Regions from separate parts of the Mesorhizobium sp. BR1-1-3 genome, predicted to be linked through region 3. Evidence: predicted binding sites of a transcription regulator. Region 3 holds the regulator's gene; each other region holds the start of a gene.
The links. The regulator LexA, encoded in region 3, represses DNA repair genes until DNA is damaged. The targets are predictions, from matches to a motif close to TGTTCNNNNTGTGTTCNG.
Positions count from the first base shown of each region.

Region 1 (4,813 bases), on a different contig from region 3:
TTCTTCAACACGCTGTTCGACGAGAACGCCGCCTGCCACATCGCGCTCGGCCAATGCTATTCGAAGTGCTTCGTCGACGGCGCCTCGCTCAGCCAGGACGAGATCGCGGCGCGCGGCGGCAACAAGAGCTTCATCCACATCGACTGGATGATCGGCTCGGACAAGATCGACATCGATGGCGTCCACAAGGACGGCGCCCGCGTGCCTGTCATGCGCAAGGGCGAGTGGGCCTGAGGGTTCCAGCCAGGAGGTGTGATGGCCTTCAAGATCGCGGTCAAGCGTATCTACGAGCCACCTGCTCCCGATGACGGGCAGCGGGTTCTGGTCGACCGCATCTGGCCGCGCGGCGTCAGCAAGCAAGACGCCGCGCTGACGCTGTGGTTGAAGGACATCGCGCCGAGCGACGAGTTGCGCAAATGGTTCGGACACGAGGCGGTGCGCTGGGCGGAGTTTCAGGAGCGGTATGGCGCTGAGCTGGATGGGAATGGCGCGGCGGTGACGCAGTTGCGAGGCCTGCTGGGTAACGGCAAGGTGACGCTGCTCTACGGCGCGCATGACGAGGCGCACAACAATGCGGTGGCGCTGGCGGGGTATCTGCGCGGACGCTGAGATTTTATGGCGGTCGGCGGGACAGCGCCCCCCCTCTGGCCTGCCGGCCATCTCCCCCTCAGGTGGGGAGATCCGCTGTCATCATCTTCTTCGCAAATCCCGAACGTGACAGGAATGGCGGAGCGGCGAAGCTGCCAATCTCCCCACTTTAGGGGGAGATGTCCGGCAGGACAGAGGGGGGCGCCACGGAACACCGTGGACCGAGAGGCAGCTCTACTCCCCCACCGCCGCCTCATAGACATCAGCCTTGAACCCGACCATAACCCGGTCGCCTACCTCCAGAACCGGCCGCTTGATCATGGTCGGCTTGGCCAGCATCAGCGCCTTGGCGCTCTTCTCGTCGAGACCCTGCTTTTCCTTGTCCGGCAGCTCGCGGAACGTCGTGCTCGCCTTGTTGAGCAGCTTTTCCCAGCCGACCTTGCCCGCCCAACCATCCAGCCGCTTCGCGTCCAGTCCCTCGGCCCTGAAATCGTGAAACCGGTAGGCTACGTCATGGCCTTCCAGCCAGACGCGCGCCTTCCTGACCGTGTCGCAAGTGGTGATGCCGTACATGGTGATCGTCAAAAGCGTGCTTCCTTGGCTGACTGTCGAATCCGTTCCACAGACTAAACCACCCTTTCCGCTTTGCCAGAGCCGTTGCCATATCTCCGTTCCACATGACGGCCAGGACAATGTCCTGGCCGTCTAACCTCCAGATCATGCAGCAGCGATGTGAGCCGGAAGCCGGGGGGCCGGCCTCAATAATAGAAGCGCTCTTCGGCAATCTTGCCGTTTTTCACCGTGTAGAGGCCGACTTCATCCATGGTGACACGCTCGCCGGTAGCCTTGGGCGTTATGTCGAACTTGAAGCGCACCGCGAATTGGTCGCCATTGACATAGGGGCCTTCGACAGAGCCGCCATGGACTTCATTGTTCTCCTGCCACCACTGGCCCTTCTGCCTGAGAGCCTCCTTGCCACGGGAGATGGCCATCGGCCCCTCCATGGCTTCGTAGCTCACGATATCGTCGGAATTGTACTTCTCGGCGGCAGCTTCGTTCTCGCCCTGCTTGAGCAGCTCGGTAAAATCCTTGGCAATTTCCGCGATGGTCATTTGCGTTCCTCCTGTTCAGACGCACTGCAAATAGGCAACGACTCGCTGGCCTGCCATCGTCGGACCACGGGGTAGCTGACAAGCCATGTCAGGATGATGGATATCGCTCGGAGTATGTGACGACGATGTGAGCACATCACATCGCGCTCAGCGGCCAACATTCCGGGAAAACGTACTTCTTCAGTCCGCGCAAGCTGTGCACAAGGACGAACTCTCGTGCAACAAAGCTGATTGGGCCCATAGGCTGTTTGGGGACAAGTTTTCGGTCATATGCAAGCGTCAGATGCGGAACGAAACCATCTGACGCCTTGAGGCCTTCGCGCAGCATTTCGACGCCGAGCTTCCTGCTCAACTCACAAACCGGTCCGTCATCGGCGAGAAGCACGAAAGGGTGTTTGGCTGGCTTGCCCCTAGTCGCCGGTCGGCCGGGAAAGCTACTGGCATAGCGAAAGGTAACCTCGAACGGGGCCATCGCAATGCGCCGTCCCGATCGGGCGGCCGCAAAAAGAATTTTGGACCGTAGCCTTTTGTAATCACCGACATGCTGCAGGCTGACGTGAAAACGCTCCGGTAGCAGTTGGTCGCCGGTTACCCCGCATTGGCCGCATAGCCGATTTTGACAATCGGCAAAGCGCGAATGGTCCTTAGAATGCAAAAACAAACCGAAGAACACGCGCTCGGGCCGTTTAGGCCGCCATGGCGGCTCTGGAAGTCCATAGTCGAATTCGCCTTGCAGATACATACGCACACGCCCGGCAAAGAACGCTCCTGTTTTGCTCCATTCCGGAACAAAACAGGAACACTCTCCTTGAGTCAAGCCTGGAATCTATTCGAGCTCACGCCCAGCAGCCGATGATACCCTCGACCTCGAGGAAATCGTGGATCGCCCAGTTGGCCCCGGTTTTTAGCGTTCGATGAACTAACCTGGCAGCACTGGGCAGTTGGCGCCACGGCGCAGGCTGATATGCGCCACGTCGCCGACCTGGAAGCGAAAACCCTCGGCCTGGCGCGGCGCGTCGATGACGACAGGTGCGCCCTGCCCGAGTTCGGCATGCAGGCGCAGCGTGCGGCCGTGAAAGACGACGCTGTTGACGCGCGCCGGTGCGGTGCCGGGCGCGGCCTCGGTCATCGCCAGCAAATCCTCCGGGCGCACGCCGATGGTGCGGGTAGCGCCCTCGGCAGGTGCCTCGCCGGTTTCAGAAATAGCCTCCAGCGGCAGGGTGCCGGCGGTGAAACGCAAGCGATCGCCATCGCGGCCGACAAACCGTGATTGCAGGAGATTCATGGTGCCGATGAAGCTCGCCACAAACTTCGTGGCAGGCCGGTCATAAAGTGTGGCCGGCGGTGCGATCTGCTCGATGCGGCCCTTGTTCATGACGACGATGCGGTCGGAAATCGACAGCGCTTCGGTCTGGTCGTGGGTGACCATGACGAAGGTGGTGCCAAGCCGCGACTGCAGCCGCTTCAGCTCAACCTGCATCTGTTCGCGCAGATGCGCGTCGAGCGCCGACAGCGGCTCGTCGAGCAGCAGCACGCGCGGCTCGCAGACGATGGCACGCGCGAGCGCGACGCGTTGGCGCTGGCCGCCAGACAGTTCGGAGACGCGGGCGCCAAGCTTGTCGGCGAGACCGACCATGTCGAGGGCCTCGCCGGTGCGCTTAGCCTGTTCGGCTCCAGACAGTTTGCGCAGCGACAGACCGAAGCCGACATTTTCTGCAACATTCATGTGCGGGAACAGTGCATAGTCCTGGAACACGGTGTTGACCGGCCGGTCGAACGGCCGAAGGGCCGTGATATCGCGATCATCGAGCAACACCTTGCCGCTCGACGGGCTTTCGAAACCGGCGATGACGCGCAGGCTGGTGGTCTTGCCGCAACCCGACGGCCCGAGCAGCGTGATGAACTCGCCGCTGATAATGTCGAGATCGACGGCGTCGAGCCCGACGATGCCGCCAGCAAAAATCTTCGAGACCGCCTGCAGCCGGACGAGTGGATCAGGCGCCATCGCGAACCTCGGACGGCTTCGTGGTGTTGACCCAGAGAACCTGGCAACGCTCGGCGCCCGGATTGCGGAAGGCATGCAAAAGCGTGCTCTTGAAGGCAAAGCTGTCGCCCGCCTTCAGCCCGTATTTCGTCGAATCCACCACCAGTTCGACCTCACCGGCCAGCACGAAGCCGAATTCATGGCCGGCATGCGCATAGGCCTCGGCCGTGCCGCCGCCGGCTTCCACTGTCACCAGCATGCCGGTCAGCGTCGCGCCCGGCGGTGACAGCAGCGCCTTGGCAATGCCTTCCGATTTCACCGGGATTTGCCGCCGCTTGTCGGCACGCACGCAATAGAGATCGTTGGCCGCATCGTTGCCGTCGGCGATCAGCGCCGACGGCTCGATGTCGAGGGCGGCGGCGAGCGGCCAGATCACCTTGACGCGAAGCGAGGACATGCCGCGCTCGATCTGGCTCAATGCACCGATCGACACGCCGGCCTTTGCCGCAAGATCGGCCAGCGACAAATTGCGCTCCAGCCGCAGCGCCCGCACGCGCCGGCCGACGCGAACGTCGGCATCGTCCTTCGGCTTCCCAGCCGCTTCATCCAGCATGTCCATGCATTCGTCCTCGTCTTGTTCCCTTCTCCCCTTGTGGGGTGAGAAGCGGTTCGCGCAGCGAACGAAAAGCCAATTGCTTTTCGAGCTTCGAACGCCCTGAGCCTGAAGGGCCGGGCGTGGTTAGTCGATCCACCTGCCGGGTCCCCGCTGCTTCGCAGCGTCCCGGCGTTCGCCGGCCTTTCATCGTGCCACTGGCACGATGAATTCGCTTACGCGAACCGGCTGCTCACCCCAAAGGGGAGAAGGGAAGACCTCGGCGTCAACCTCCCGCCTTGACCTTTTCGAACATCTTGGCGAGGTCGTCATTCTGTTTCATCGGTCCGGTGAAGATGGTGGTCTTCAGCATCACCTCCGGGTCGGACGGCAGCTGCAATTTCTCCAGCTCCTCCTTCGGCACCGCCGCGAAGGCCGAACTGGTCGAGCTGCCATAGCCGTAGGCCTCGATCAGGTATTTGCCGGAATCCGTCTCCAGCCGGCTGTTGATGAAATCATAGGCGAGGTCGACATTCT
Region 1 is NZ_JAIUIC010000004.1:153,312-158,124, reverse strand. It holds gene LB559_RS10890 (aminopeptidase) at 1-234, shown strand, start outside; gene LB559_RS10885 (DUF488 domain-containing protein) at 256-609, shown strand; gene LB559_RS10880 (ArsC family reductase) at 823-1,173, opposite strand; gene LB559_RS10875 (nuclear transport factor 2 family protein) at 1,347-1,700, opposite strand; gene LB559_RS10870 (2'-5' RNA ligase family protein) at 1,837-2,442, opposite strand; gene LB559_RS10865 (ABC transporter ATP-binding protein) at 2,620-3,705, opposite strand; gene LB559_RS10860 (cupin domain-containing protein) at 3,695-4,303, opposite strand; gene LB559_RS10855 (ABC transporter substrate-binding protein) at 4,563-4,813, opposite strand, start outside.
Region 1: the regulator LexA is predicted to act here: its motif matches at 2,485-2,502, upstream of LB559_RS10870 (2'-5' RNA ligase family protein).

Region 2 (4,813 bases), 410 kb from region 3:
CTTTCAGCAGAAGCGGCATGGCGGGAAAACTCCGATACCTCTCTCAACCTGTCAGCATGATTTTGGTTGCGGCGATGACAAGGCCAGATGCCGGTGACATGATCTCGGCATGGACAATGAACGCATCGCCGAACTGTTCGAGGGCCTAGGCCCGGTCAGCATCCGCAAACTGTTCGGCGGCAAGGGCATCTATTTCGACGGCGTCATCGTCGCCATCGTGCTGCGCAGCGAATTGCTGTTGAAGGCCGACGAGCAAAGCGCCCCCGAGTTCGAGGCCGCCGGCTGCACGCAATGGACCTATACCGGCTCGCGCCACGGCAAGCTGGTCGCCATGCCCTATTGGAGCGTTCCCGACAGCGCTTTCGATGATCCCGACGAGATGACGGCCTGGGCACGCCGGGCCTATGAGGCGGGGCGAAGGGCGGGGAAGTGAATGCCAACTTTGGCACAGCGGAGGGACAGCACCCCCCTCTGTCCCGCCGACCTTGGAGGCCGTGCCCTACAATGCCCTGGCTATCCTCGCCGCCAGCCGTGCATTGTTTTCCACCAGCGCGATGTTGGTCTTGAGGCTCCTGCCGCCGGTCAGTTCGAGGATTTTTCCCAGCAGGAACGGCGTCACCGCCTTGCCGGTCACGTTGAGCGCTTCGGCGGCCTTCTGCGCGGCCTCGATATAGCCCGTCATCTCTTCAGCCGGGATTTCCTGGTTTTCCGGCACAGGATTGGCAATCAGCATGCCGCCGGCGAGCCCTAGTGCCGCCCGCGTCTGGTAGAAATGCGCGATCTCTTCCGGCTCGTGCAAGGTCAGCGGCGCGCGGAACGGCGATTGCCTGGACCAGAAGGCCGGCATCGTCTCGCAGCCATGGCCGATCACCGGCACGCCGCGCGTCTCCAGCACTTCCAGCGTCTTTTCGATGTCGAGGATGGCCTTGGCGCCGGCCGAGACGACAATCACCGGGGTGCGCGCCAGCTCGTCGAGATCGGCGGAAATGTCAAAGCTCTTTTCGGCGCCCTTGTGCACGCCGCCGATACCGCCGGTGGCGAACACTTTTATGCCGACCATATGCGCCGCGATCATCGTGGCGGCGACCGTGGTGCCGCCGGTGCGCCCTTGCGCCACGGCAAAACCGAGATCGGCGCGCGACAGTTTCATGGCGTCGCCCGTCATCGCCAGCGATTCGCGCTCGCCGTCCGAAAGCCCGATCTTGATGCGGCCGCCAACCACGGCGATCGTCGCCGGCACGGCGCCGCCATCGCTGATGATCTTTTCGACATCAGCCGCCATGGCGCCATTGTCGGGGTAGGGCATGCCATGGGTGATGATGGTGCTTTCCAGCGCCACCACCGGCCGGCCGTCGGCCAGGGCCTGCGCCACCGGCGCGTGGATGTCGATGAAGGGGCGGGCGGTCTCAGGGGTCATCAAGGTCTCCTATCCGGAATGCGGCGCGTCCGTCGGACGCTCGGCAACATCGCGGCACTATGAATTCGCCGGTCTCATGCCACTTCCCTGGCATCCGGCACAAGAGCCAACGCTTCCGCGAAGCTCGCCGCGGTGAACTCCGGAACGGCGGCGGCGCTTTCGATGGCAAGCGTCGCCCCGGCAATGCCTTCGCGCAGAGCTGCCCGCAGCGGCAGTCCGCGCAGCAAGGCAGCGACCGTTGCGCCCGCCAGCGCATCGCCGGCGCCGGTGACGTCGGCGACCTTTCTTGGTGGCGGCGGCAGGATAGAGAAGGCGCCGGCTTCATCGAAGCCCAGCATGGGCCCGCCGCCTGCCGTCACCACGCCGCTGACGAGGCCGCTGCATCGCAACCCGTCGACGACCTCGCGCTTCGTGGCATTCGCGGCGACGCCGGCCAGCGCCATGGCCTCGCGCCGGTTCATGAAGACCAGCGAAAGCTCCTTCAGCACCGGTAGCAACCGCACCACCTTGGCCGGCGAAATGGCAATCGCGAAAACCGGCTTGCCCGCGGCGAGCGCGACCAGCCGCTCCAGCGCCGTCGTCGGCAGGTTGGCGTCGCAGAAGACGGCATCTGCGGCAGCGATCACCTCCCGCACCTTGGAGCGCCTGATCTGCTTGGGAAACGCCAGGTCGTAGAGCGCCATGTCGGCAAAGCCGACGATCAGTTCGCCTTCGCTGTCGATCAGCGCCGTGTAGCTCGGCGTCGTGCGGTCGAGGAAGACCGCCGACAGGTCGGCAATGCCTGCCTCGGCGATGGCTCGCGAAACGGTGTCGGCAGCGGGATCGCCGCCGCGAACCGACATCAGCGACGCGGAGACGCCGCGCCGCACGGCACTGCGCAAGGCGTTGAAGACGCCGCCGCCGACATCCTCGCGCATCGTGCCCGGATTGGAGGCGGCGGGCACGTAGGCGCCGGACACCTGGCCGCGCCGGTCGATATGGGCGCCGCCTACGGCCAGTATTTTCGCGGATTTCAGCATGCCGGCGATATGACCTTTGTTATTCCAGCCGCACAAGCGCTAGGCTGTGCGACCGAGCTTCGCATGCAAGGCGGCGATTCGGCAGGTCGAAACAACCGAGCCGTCTGGCCCAACGTGCGGTGCATTCCTGATCGAATCCTTGGACAAAAAAAGAACAAATCCGGATATTGCTTGTTTTTCAGTTATTTGGTCCCTCTTGCCAAATGAGAACAAAAAAGGTACAAATAGGCAGGGATTACGGATTGTCCGGCCTTCATTGACGACCAAGGGGTGATGTATCATGGCTCAGAATTCTTTGCGGCTGGTAGAGGACAAGGCAGTGGACAAATCAAAGGCTCTGGATGCGGCGCTGTCGCAGATCGAGCGGGCTTTCGGCAAGGGCTCGATCATGCGGCTCGGCGCCAACGAGCAGGTCGTCGAGATCGAAACGGTGCCGACCGGCTCGCTTGGCCTCGACATCGCGCTTGGCGTCGGTGGCCTGCCGCGCGGCCGCATCATCGAGATCTACGGGCCGGAAAGCTCGGGCAAGACGACGCTGGCCCTGCACACCGTGGCCGAAGCCCAGAAGAAGGGCGGCATCTGCGCTTTCGTCGATGCCGAGCACGCGCTTGACCCGGTCTATGCCCGCAAGCTTGGCGTCGATCTCGAAAACTTGCTGATTTCGCAGCCCGACACCGGTGAGCAGGCGCTGGAAATCTGCGACACGCTGGTGCGCTCCGGCGCCATCGACGTGCTGGTGGTCGATTCGGTCGCGGCGCTGACGCCACGCGCCGAAATCGAAGGCGAGATGGGCGATTCGCTGCCCGGCCTGCAGGCCCGCCTGATGAGCCAGGCGCTGCGCAAGCTGACCGCCTCGATCTCGCGCTCCAACACCATGGTCATCTTCATCAACCAGATTCGCATGAAGATCGGCGTCATGTTCGGTTCGCCCGAGACGACGACCGGCGGCAACGCACTGAAATTCTACGCATCGGTGCGCCTCGACATCCGCCGCATCGGCTCGGTCAAGGACCGCGACGAAGTCGTCGGCAACCAGACCCGCGTCAAGGTGGTCAAGAACAAGCTGGCGCCGCCCTTCAAGGTGGTCGAGTTCGACATCATGTATGGTGAAGGCGTGTCCAAGACCGGCGAACTGGTCGATCTCGGCGTCAAGGCCGGCGTGGTCGAGAAGTCGGGCGCCTGGTTCTCCTACAATTCGCAGCGTCTCGGCCAAGGCCGCGAGAATGCCAAACTGTTCCTGCGCGACAATCCCGACACCGCACGCGAGATCGAGCTGGCGCTCCGACAGAATGCCGGGCTGATCGCCGAAAAGTTCCTTGAGAATGGCGGCTCCGAAGGTGGCGACGACGGGTTCGAGGAGGAATCCGGCGCGATGTGACAACTCGCGAGGTCGGCCGGAGTTCGGCCATAATCGCATTCTATTATCTCGGGCTTAAGTAATCGAGTTCCGCGTTAATGCGTTTTGAAACCGCCGGCCCAGTGCCGGCGGTTTTGCGTTTCGGCGGCGAAAACAGGCCGGTTCGAACGGCCGGCAAAGGCCGTGGATTGGACCAATTCCGTGTTTCTGGACAGGGTGAAGCGCGGCGGCTAAAAGGCCAAGTCCTAATCTTCTAAAACGCAGAGCCCATTTCCGCCGGTTTGCCGGCGGCCCTTCCGAAAAGGCAGCATTCATGAGTGGCGTGAACGAAATCCGGTCGACATTTCTCGACTACTTCCGCAAGGAGGGGCACGAGATCGTCGCGTCGAGTCCGCTGGTGCCGCGCAACGACCCGACGCTGATGTTCACCAACGCCGGCATGGTACAGTTCAAGAACGTCTTCACCGGCCTGGAGAAGCGGCCCTATTCGCGCGCCTCGACCGCCCAGAAGAGCGTTCGCGCCGGCGGCAAGCACAACGATCTCGACAATGTCGGCTACACCGCGCGTCATCTGACCTTCTTCGAGATGCTCGGCAACTTCTCCTTCGGCGACTATTTCAAGGAGCGCGCCATCGAGCTTGCCTGGAACCTGATCACCAGGGAATTCGGGCTGAGCAAGGACAAGCTGCTGGTCACCGTCTATCACACGGATGACGAGGCGGCCGGCTTCTGGAAGAAGATCGCCGGTTTTTCCGACGACCGCATCATTCGCATCGCGACCTCGGACAATTTCTGGGCGATGGGCGACACCGGACCCTGCGGGCCGTGCTCGGAGATCTTCATCGACCGCGGCGAGCACATCTGGGGCGGCCCTCCCGGCAGCCCGGAGGAAGATGGCGACCGTTTCCTGGAATTCTGGAACCTGGTATTCATGCAGTATGAACAGGTGACGAAGGAGGAGCGCATCGACCTGCCGCGCCCCTCGATCGACACCGGCATGGGCCTGGAGCGCATGGCGTC
Region 2 is NZ_JAIUIC010000001.1:439,708-444,520, reverse strand. It holds gene LB559_RS02245 (GFA family protein) at 1-19, opposite strand, end outside; gene LB559_RS02240 (TfoX/Sxy family protein) at 110-433, shown strand; gene LB559_RS02235 (pseudouridine-5'-phosphate glycosidase) at 500-1,417, opposite strand; gene LB559_RS02230 (carbohydrate kinase family protein) at 1,492-2,436, opposite strand; gene recA (recombinase RecA) at 2,717-3,814, shown strand; gene alaS (alanine--tRNA ligase) at 4,107-4,813, shown strand, end outside.
Region 2: the regulator LexA is predicted to act here: its motif matches at 2,642-2,659, upstream of recA (recombinase RecA).

Region 3 (4,813 bases):
AGCTGGTCGACTTCGAGGATTATTTCCGCCGCTGGCGCTTCAACCACGTCACCACGGTGGAGCGCATCATCGGTCTGAAGCGCGGCACCGGCGGCACGTCGGGTGCTTCGTATCTGAAGAAAATGCTCGAGGTCGTGCTGTTTCCGGAGCTGTGGACGGTCCGCACTCGGCTCTGACATCATCGAAATGAGAACAGGCTCACCGAAGGGACGCTCTGTGGCGGAAACCCTTCGCGAACAACCGGGGACTGACCATGAGTGGAATTCCTGATCTCGCCGCAGTCGAAGCGATGGATGCCACGGATCCGCTGCGGGCCATGCGCGACCGTTTCATTCTGCCGGAGGGGGTGATCTATCTCGACGGCAATTCACTGGGGGCAGCATCTCATGCCGTTTTCGGCGAGCTGCAGCAGGCGGCGACGCAGGAATGGGCCCGAGATCTTATCCGAGCCTGGAACACGGCCGGATGGTTCGAGATGCCGATCGAACTCGGCGACCAACTCGGACGCCTGATAGGAGCCGCGGCCGGCCAGACCGTTGTCTGCGACACGACATCGACCAACATCTACAAGGTGCTGCACGCAGCGATGGAGATGCGGCCCGGCCGGTCAGCCATCGTCGCCGAAGGTGACAGTTTTCCCACCGACCTGTACATCGCCGAAGGCGTGGCCTCGACCCGGGATGGCGTCCTGCTGCGCCTCGCGGGCGTCGACGCGCCGACCATCGAAGAGCTGATCGACGAAAACGTCGCGGTGGTGCTGGTCAACCACGTCAATTACAAATCGGGTGAACTGCGCGACATGACGGCGCTGACGCGCAGGGCTCATGCGGCCGGAGCGCTGATCGTCTGGGATCTCTGCCACACCGCCGGCGCCCTGCCCGTCGAGCTCGATCAGGCAAATGCCGATTTCGCTGTCGGCTGCACGTACAAGTACCTCAACGGCGGTCCGGGCGCGCCGGCCTTCATCTATGCCGCACAGCGCCACCACGGCGATATCAGCCAGCCGCTCAGCGGCTGGTGGGGCCATGCGCGGCCCTTTGCCTTCGAACGGGGTTATGTTGCCGGCACCGGCATCCGCCGTTTTCTGTGCGGTACGCAACCGGTCCTGTCGATGCGGGCGCTCAAAGGCGCGCTTGCCATCTGGAGCGACGTCGACATGGCGGCATTGCGAAAGAAGAGCGTCGCGCAGACAGAACTGTTCATCCAGCTCGTCGAAGCCAAGTGCGGCGCCTACGGTCTCGCGCTGGAGACTACCCGCGACGCGACCAGGCGCGGCAGCCAGGTGTCGTTCCTTCACGACCATGGCTATCAAATCATGCGGGCGCTGATCGAGCGCGGGGTGATCGGTGACTTCCGCGCACCGTCGACCATCCGTTTCGGCTTCACGCCGCTCTATGTCAGCTACAAGGATGTGTGGCTGGCGGTTGAGGTTCTGGAAGACATTCTGCGCACGGGTGCATGGAAGGACCAGCGTTTCGCCGTCAAGGAAGCCGTTACCTGACGCACCGATCCCGGCGATCCGCCGTCGCTGCCCTCACTGCCTGGCAAATAACGGAGAGCTGAATTTCCAGCCAAAATGCCCAACTGACGTTGGCGTTTTGGCTCCGTTTCGTTCACGGCCAACGAACGTCCCGAAGGTTGCAATCGCCCCTTGTCGAGGTCGATCGACAGATAATGCCAAGCTTTGGTAGGGGATAAGCCACAGGTCATTAACCATAACAATTTCAATGTGAGCAGGCGCATTGCCGAAGGTGGCGCCCGTCGATCGTAACCCGCTGGCAAGCGCCAAATAATTTCAGTAGCCTTAACAAATTCATTAAACTTTAAACGGTTGCAGAACACAACTGGAACAGATAGTGTTTGTTCTGGGTTTGTTTTTCGATTCTGGTTTCAGGGAACCTGGGGGCCGCCATGCTGACACGCAAGCAACATGAACTGCTGATGTTCATCCACGAACGCCTGAAGGAGAGCGGCATTCCGCCATCCTTCGACGAGATGAAGGAGGCGCTCGACCTTGCCTCCAAATCCGGGATTCATCGGCTGATCACGGCCCTTGAGGAGCGCGGCTTTATCCGCCGGCTGCCCAATCGGGCCCGCGCGCTGGAAGTGCTGCGGCTGCCGGACTCCATCGCGCCAGGCCTCAATGCGGCAAAGAAGTTTTCGCCAAGCGTCATCCAGGGCAGTCTTGGTCAGGGTGGTGCTCTTGGCCGGCAGATCAAGCCGGCGCCTTCGCGGATGCCTTCGCCCGGCAATGACGACGATGCGGTCTCTGCCGTTTCGATCCCGGTCATGGGTCGCATCGCCGCCGGCGTGCCGATCGATGCCATCCAACATCAGACGCATTCGATTTCGGTGCCGCCGGACATGATCATGGGCGGCGCGCACTATGCGCTGGAGGTCAAGGGCGATTCGATGATCGAGGCCGGCATCTTCGACGGCGACACCGTCATCATCCGCAACGCCGACACGGCCAGCCCCGGCGAGATCATCGTGGCGCTGGTCGATGAAGAGGAAGCGACGCTGAAGCGGTTCCGCCGCAAGGGCGCCTCGATTGCCCTCGAAGCCGCCAATCCAGCCTACGAGACACGGATTTTCGGGCCCGATAGGGTCAAGGTGCAAGGCAAGCTCGTCGGCCTGATCCGTCGCTACTGAGACGGCTGTGGGTTGACCACTGGCTTCTCGGGTTTCTTGAAGGGTGCCAGCCCCCTCGCCTCGCGAGAGTATTTGCGTTGCGTGTGCCAGGGCCGATATGGGCTGTCCACCGCGAAGCTGATCGTCGCCGGCGTGGTCGCCGATTGGCGATCGAAGAAGACCGCGGCACTGCCTTTGCGAGCCAGTTGCCGCTTGGTGATGACGAGAACCAGCGGGTTATGACAGGCGTCATAGGCGGTGGCGTCGTTGACGACGATCAGCTCGGCGAAGCCGCAGGCTTTCCAGGTGTCCTTGCGGTCCTCGACATAGGCAATGATCGCACCGGACATGTGCCTGGCCACGCAAACGCCTGAGGAGCAATAGAACGGCGATCCCGGCGGTAGCTCAACGGCATCCGCGACGTCGAATTGCCCATCGCTGTTGTCGAACACTTCCGGAACGACAATGGTTTCCGATGTCAGCGCGCGTTTCCAGTTGTCGACGGTGAATCCGTTCGGCCGTTGCCGGCTAACGGCAAGCTCACCGCCACCGATCGGCAACGCCACCAGCCGGGCGTCTTCCGAGATCAGCACATCGGGCGTGCGCGTATCCGAGACGGTCAGCAAGCCTGCCAACGCGAATGGCAGAGCCGCGAGCCGCAGCCATGTCGTCGCCATCGTCGCGATGACCAGGGCAATGGCCACCAGCAGGACCGACTGCTGCGAAATCAGCCCGACCCCATCGACAGGCGAACGCTCGGAGATCCAGCCTGATATGGCGATCATCATCGTCAGGCCCTTGCCCATCAGGTAGAGAGCTGGCCAATCCAATCCGAAAGGCATCAGCAGCGCGCTGGCGACGGCCAGGAACATGACGACGGTGACGATCGGCATAACCGCGAGATTGGCGAACAGGCTGAGCGGCGACACACGCTGAAAATGCCAGATGGCAAACAGCGTCGTGGCGCTGCCGGCGATGATCGAGGTCATGGCCAGACCGATTGCCGCCAGCAGGAATTTTCGTGTCAGGAACCCGGGCAAGGATCGCTTCGGCGGCGGCGTTCTTGCTTTTCCCGCGCGGTGATCCGCCCAGCCGGCATAGGCGCCGACCAGAGCCGCGGTCGCGGCGAACGACATCTGAAAACTCGGGCCGACCACCTCATGCGGCGACACCACGATGACGGCGATCGCCGAGATCGCCAGATTGCGCATGGTGAGTGCTGCTCGATCGAACAGAACTGCAATCAGCATCACTGCCAGCATGATGAAGCTGCGTTCGGCGGCGACGACGATACCTGAGATGACGAGGTAGGCTGCGATCGAGAACAGTGCGGCGGCAGCGGCATACTTCTTGACCGGGCGACGCGCGGAAAAATCGGGAAACAAGGCGAAGGCGCCGCGCAGCAACCCCATGATGGTGCCGGCGACCAGAGCCATATGCAGTCCCGAAATGGAGATGATGTGGTAGATGCCGGTACGTCGCATCGCCTCATTGATGTCGTCGGGAATGCCGGCGCGCACGCCGACGATCAGCGCCGCGGCGATCTCGCCTTCGGCGCCGCCGACGCTCGCCCTGATATGGTCGGCGATGCCTTCACGGGCATTTTCCACGCTGGAGGAAATTCGGGCCGACAGCGGCATGTCGCCATCATCGCTGACGACAAGCTTGGGATTGCCGAGAAAGAACCCGCTGCCGCCAATGCCGGCAAAATAGCTGTCGAAGGAGAAATCATAGCTGTCCGGTCGCACCGGCCCGGTCGGCGGCAAAAGCTTGGCATATCCAGTGATGAGAGAGCCTGCGGTCACGTCAGCCGGGATCTTGCGTGCCGAAAGCCGTACCCGTTCCGGCGCATAGCGCAGTTTCGGTCTTGCGGTCGATGTTACGTCGATGGTCAGCCGGATACGGCCAGTTTCCATACGGTCGAGCGAGACGACGCGGCCGGTCACCTGCGTCGAGATTTCCGAGCCCAACATTTGTGTGCCCGCACGCCACGTCTCGACCTTGGCAGCAAGCAGCCCTAGGGCGCACAAAAGTGCCGCCATGAAACACAGATGGGTCTTTGGCCATGAGCGCGAGACCAGCGCACAGATCCCCGTCAGGATGACAACCGCGACAGGTCTCGCAAAGTCGGGTTCAGCCGTCAGCGAAAAATAGCCGATCGCTCCGATCGCAAGGCAGACCG
Region 3 is NZ_JAIUIC010000001.1:31,178-35,990, forward strand. It holds gene kynA (tryptophan 2,3-dioxygenase) at 1-176, shown strand, start outside; gene kynU (kynureninase) at 254-1,501, shown strand; gene lexA (transcriptional repressor LexA) at 1,912-2,652, shown strand; gene LB559_RS00155 (ComEC/Rec2 family competence protein) at 2,646-4,813, opposite strand, start outside.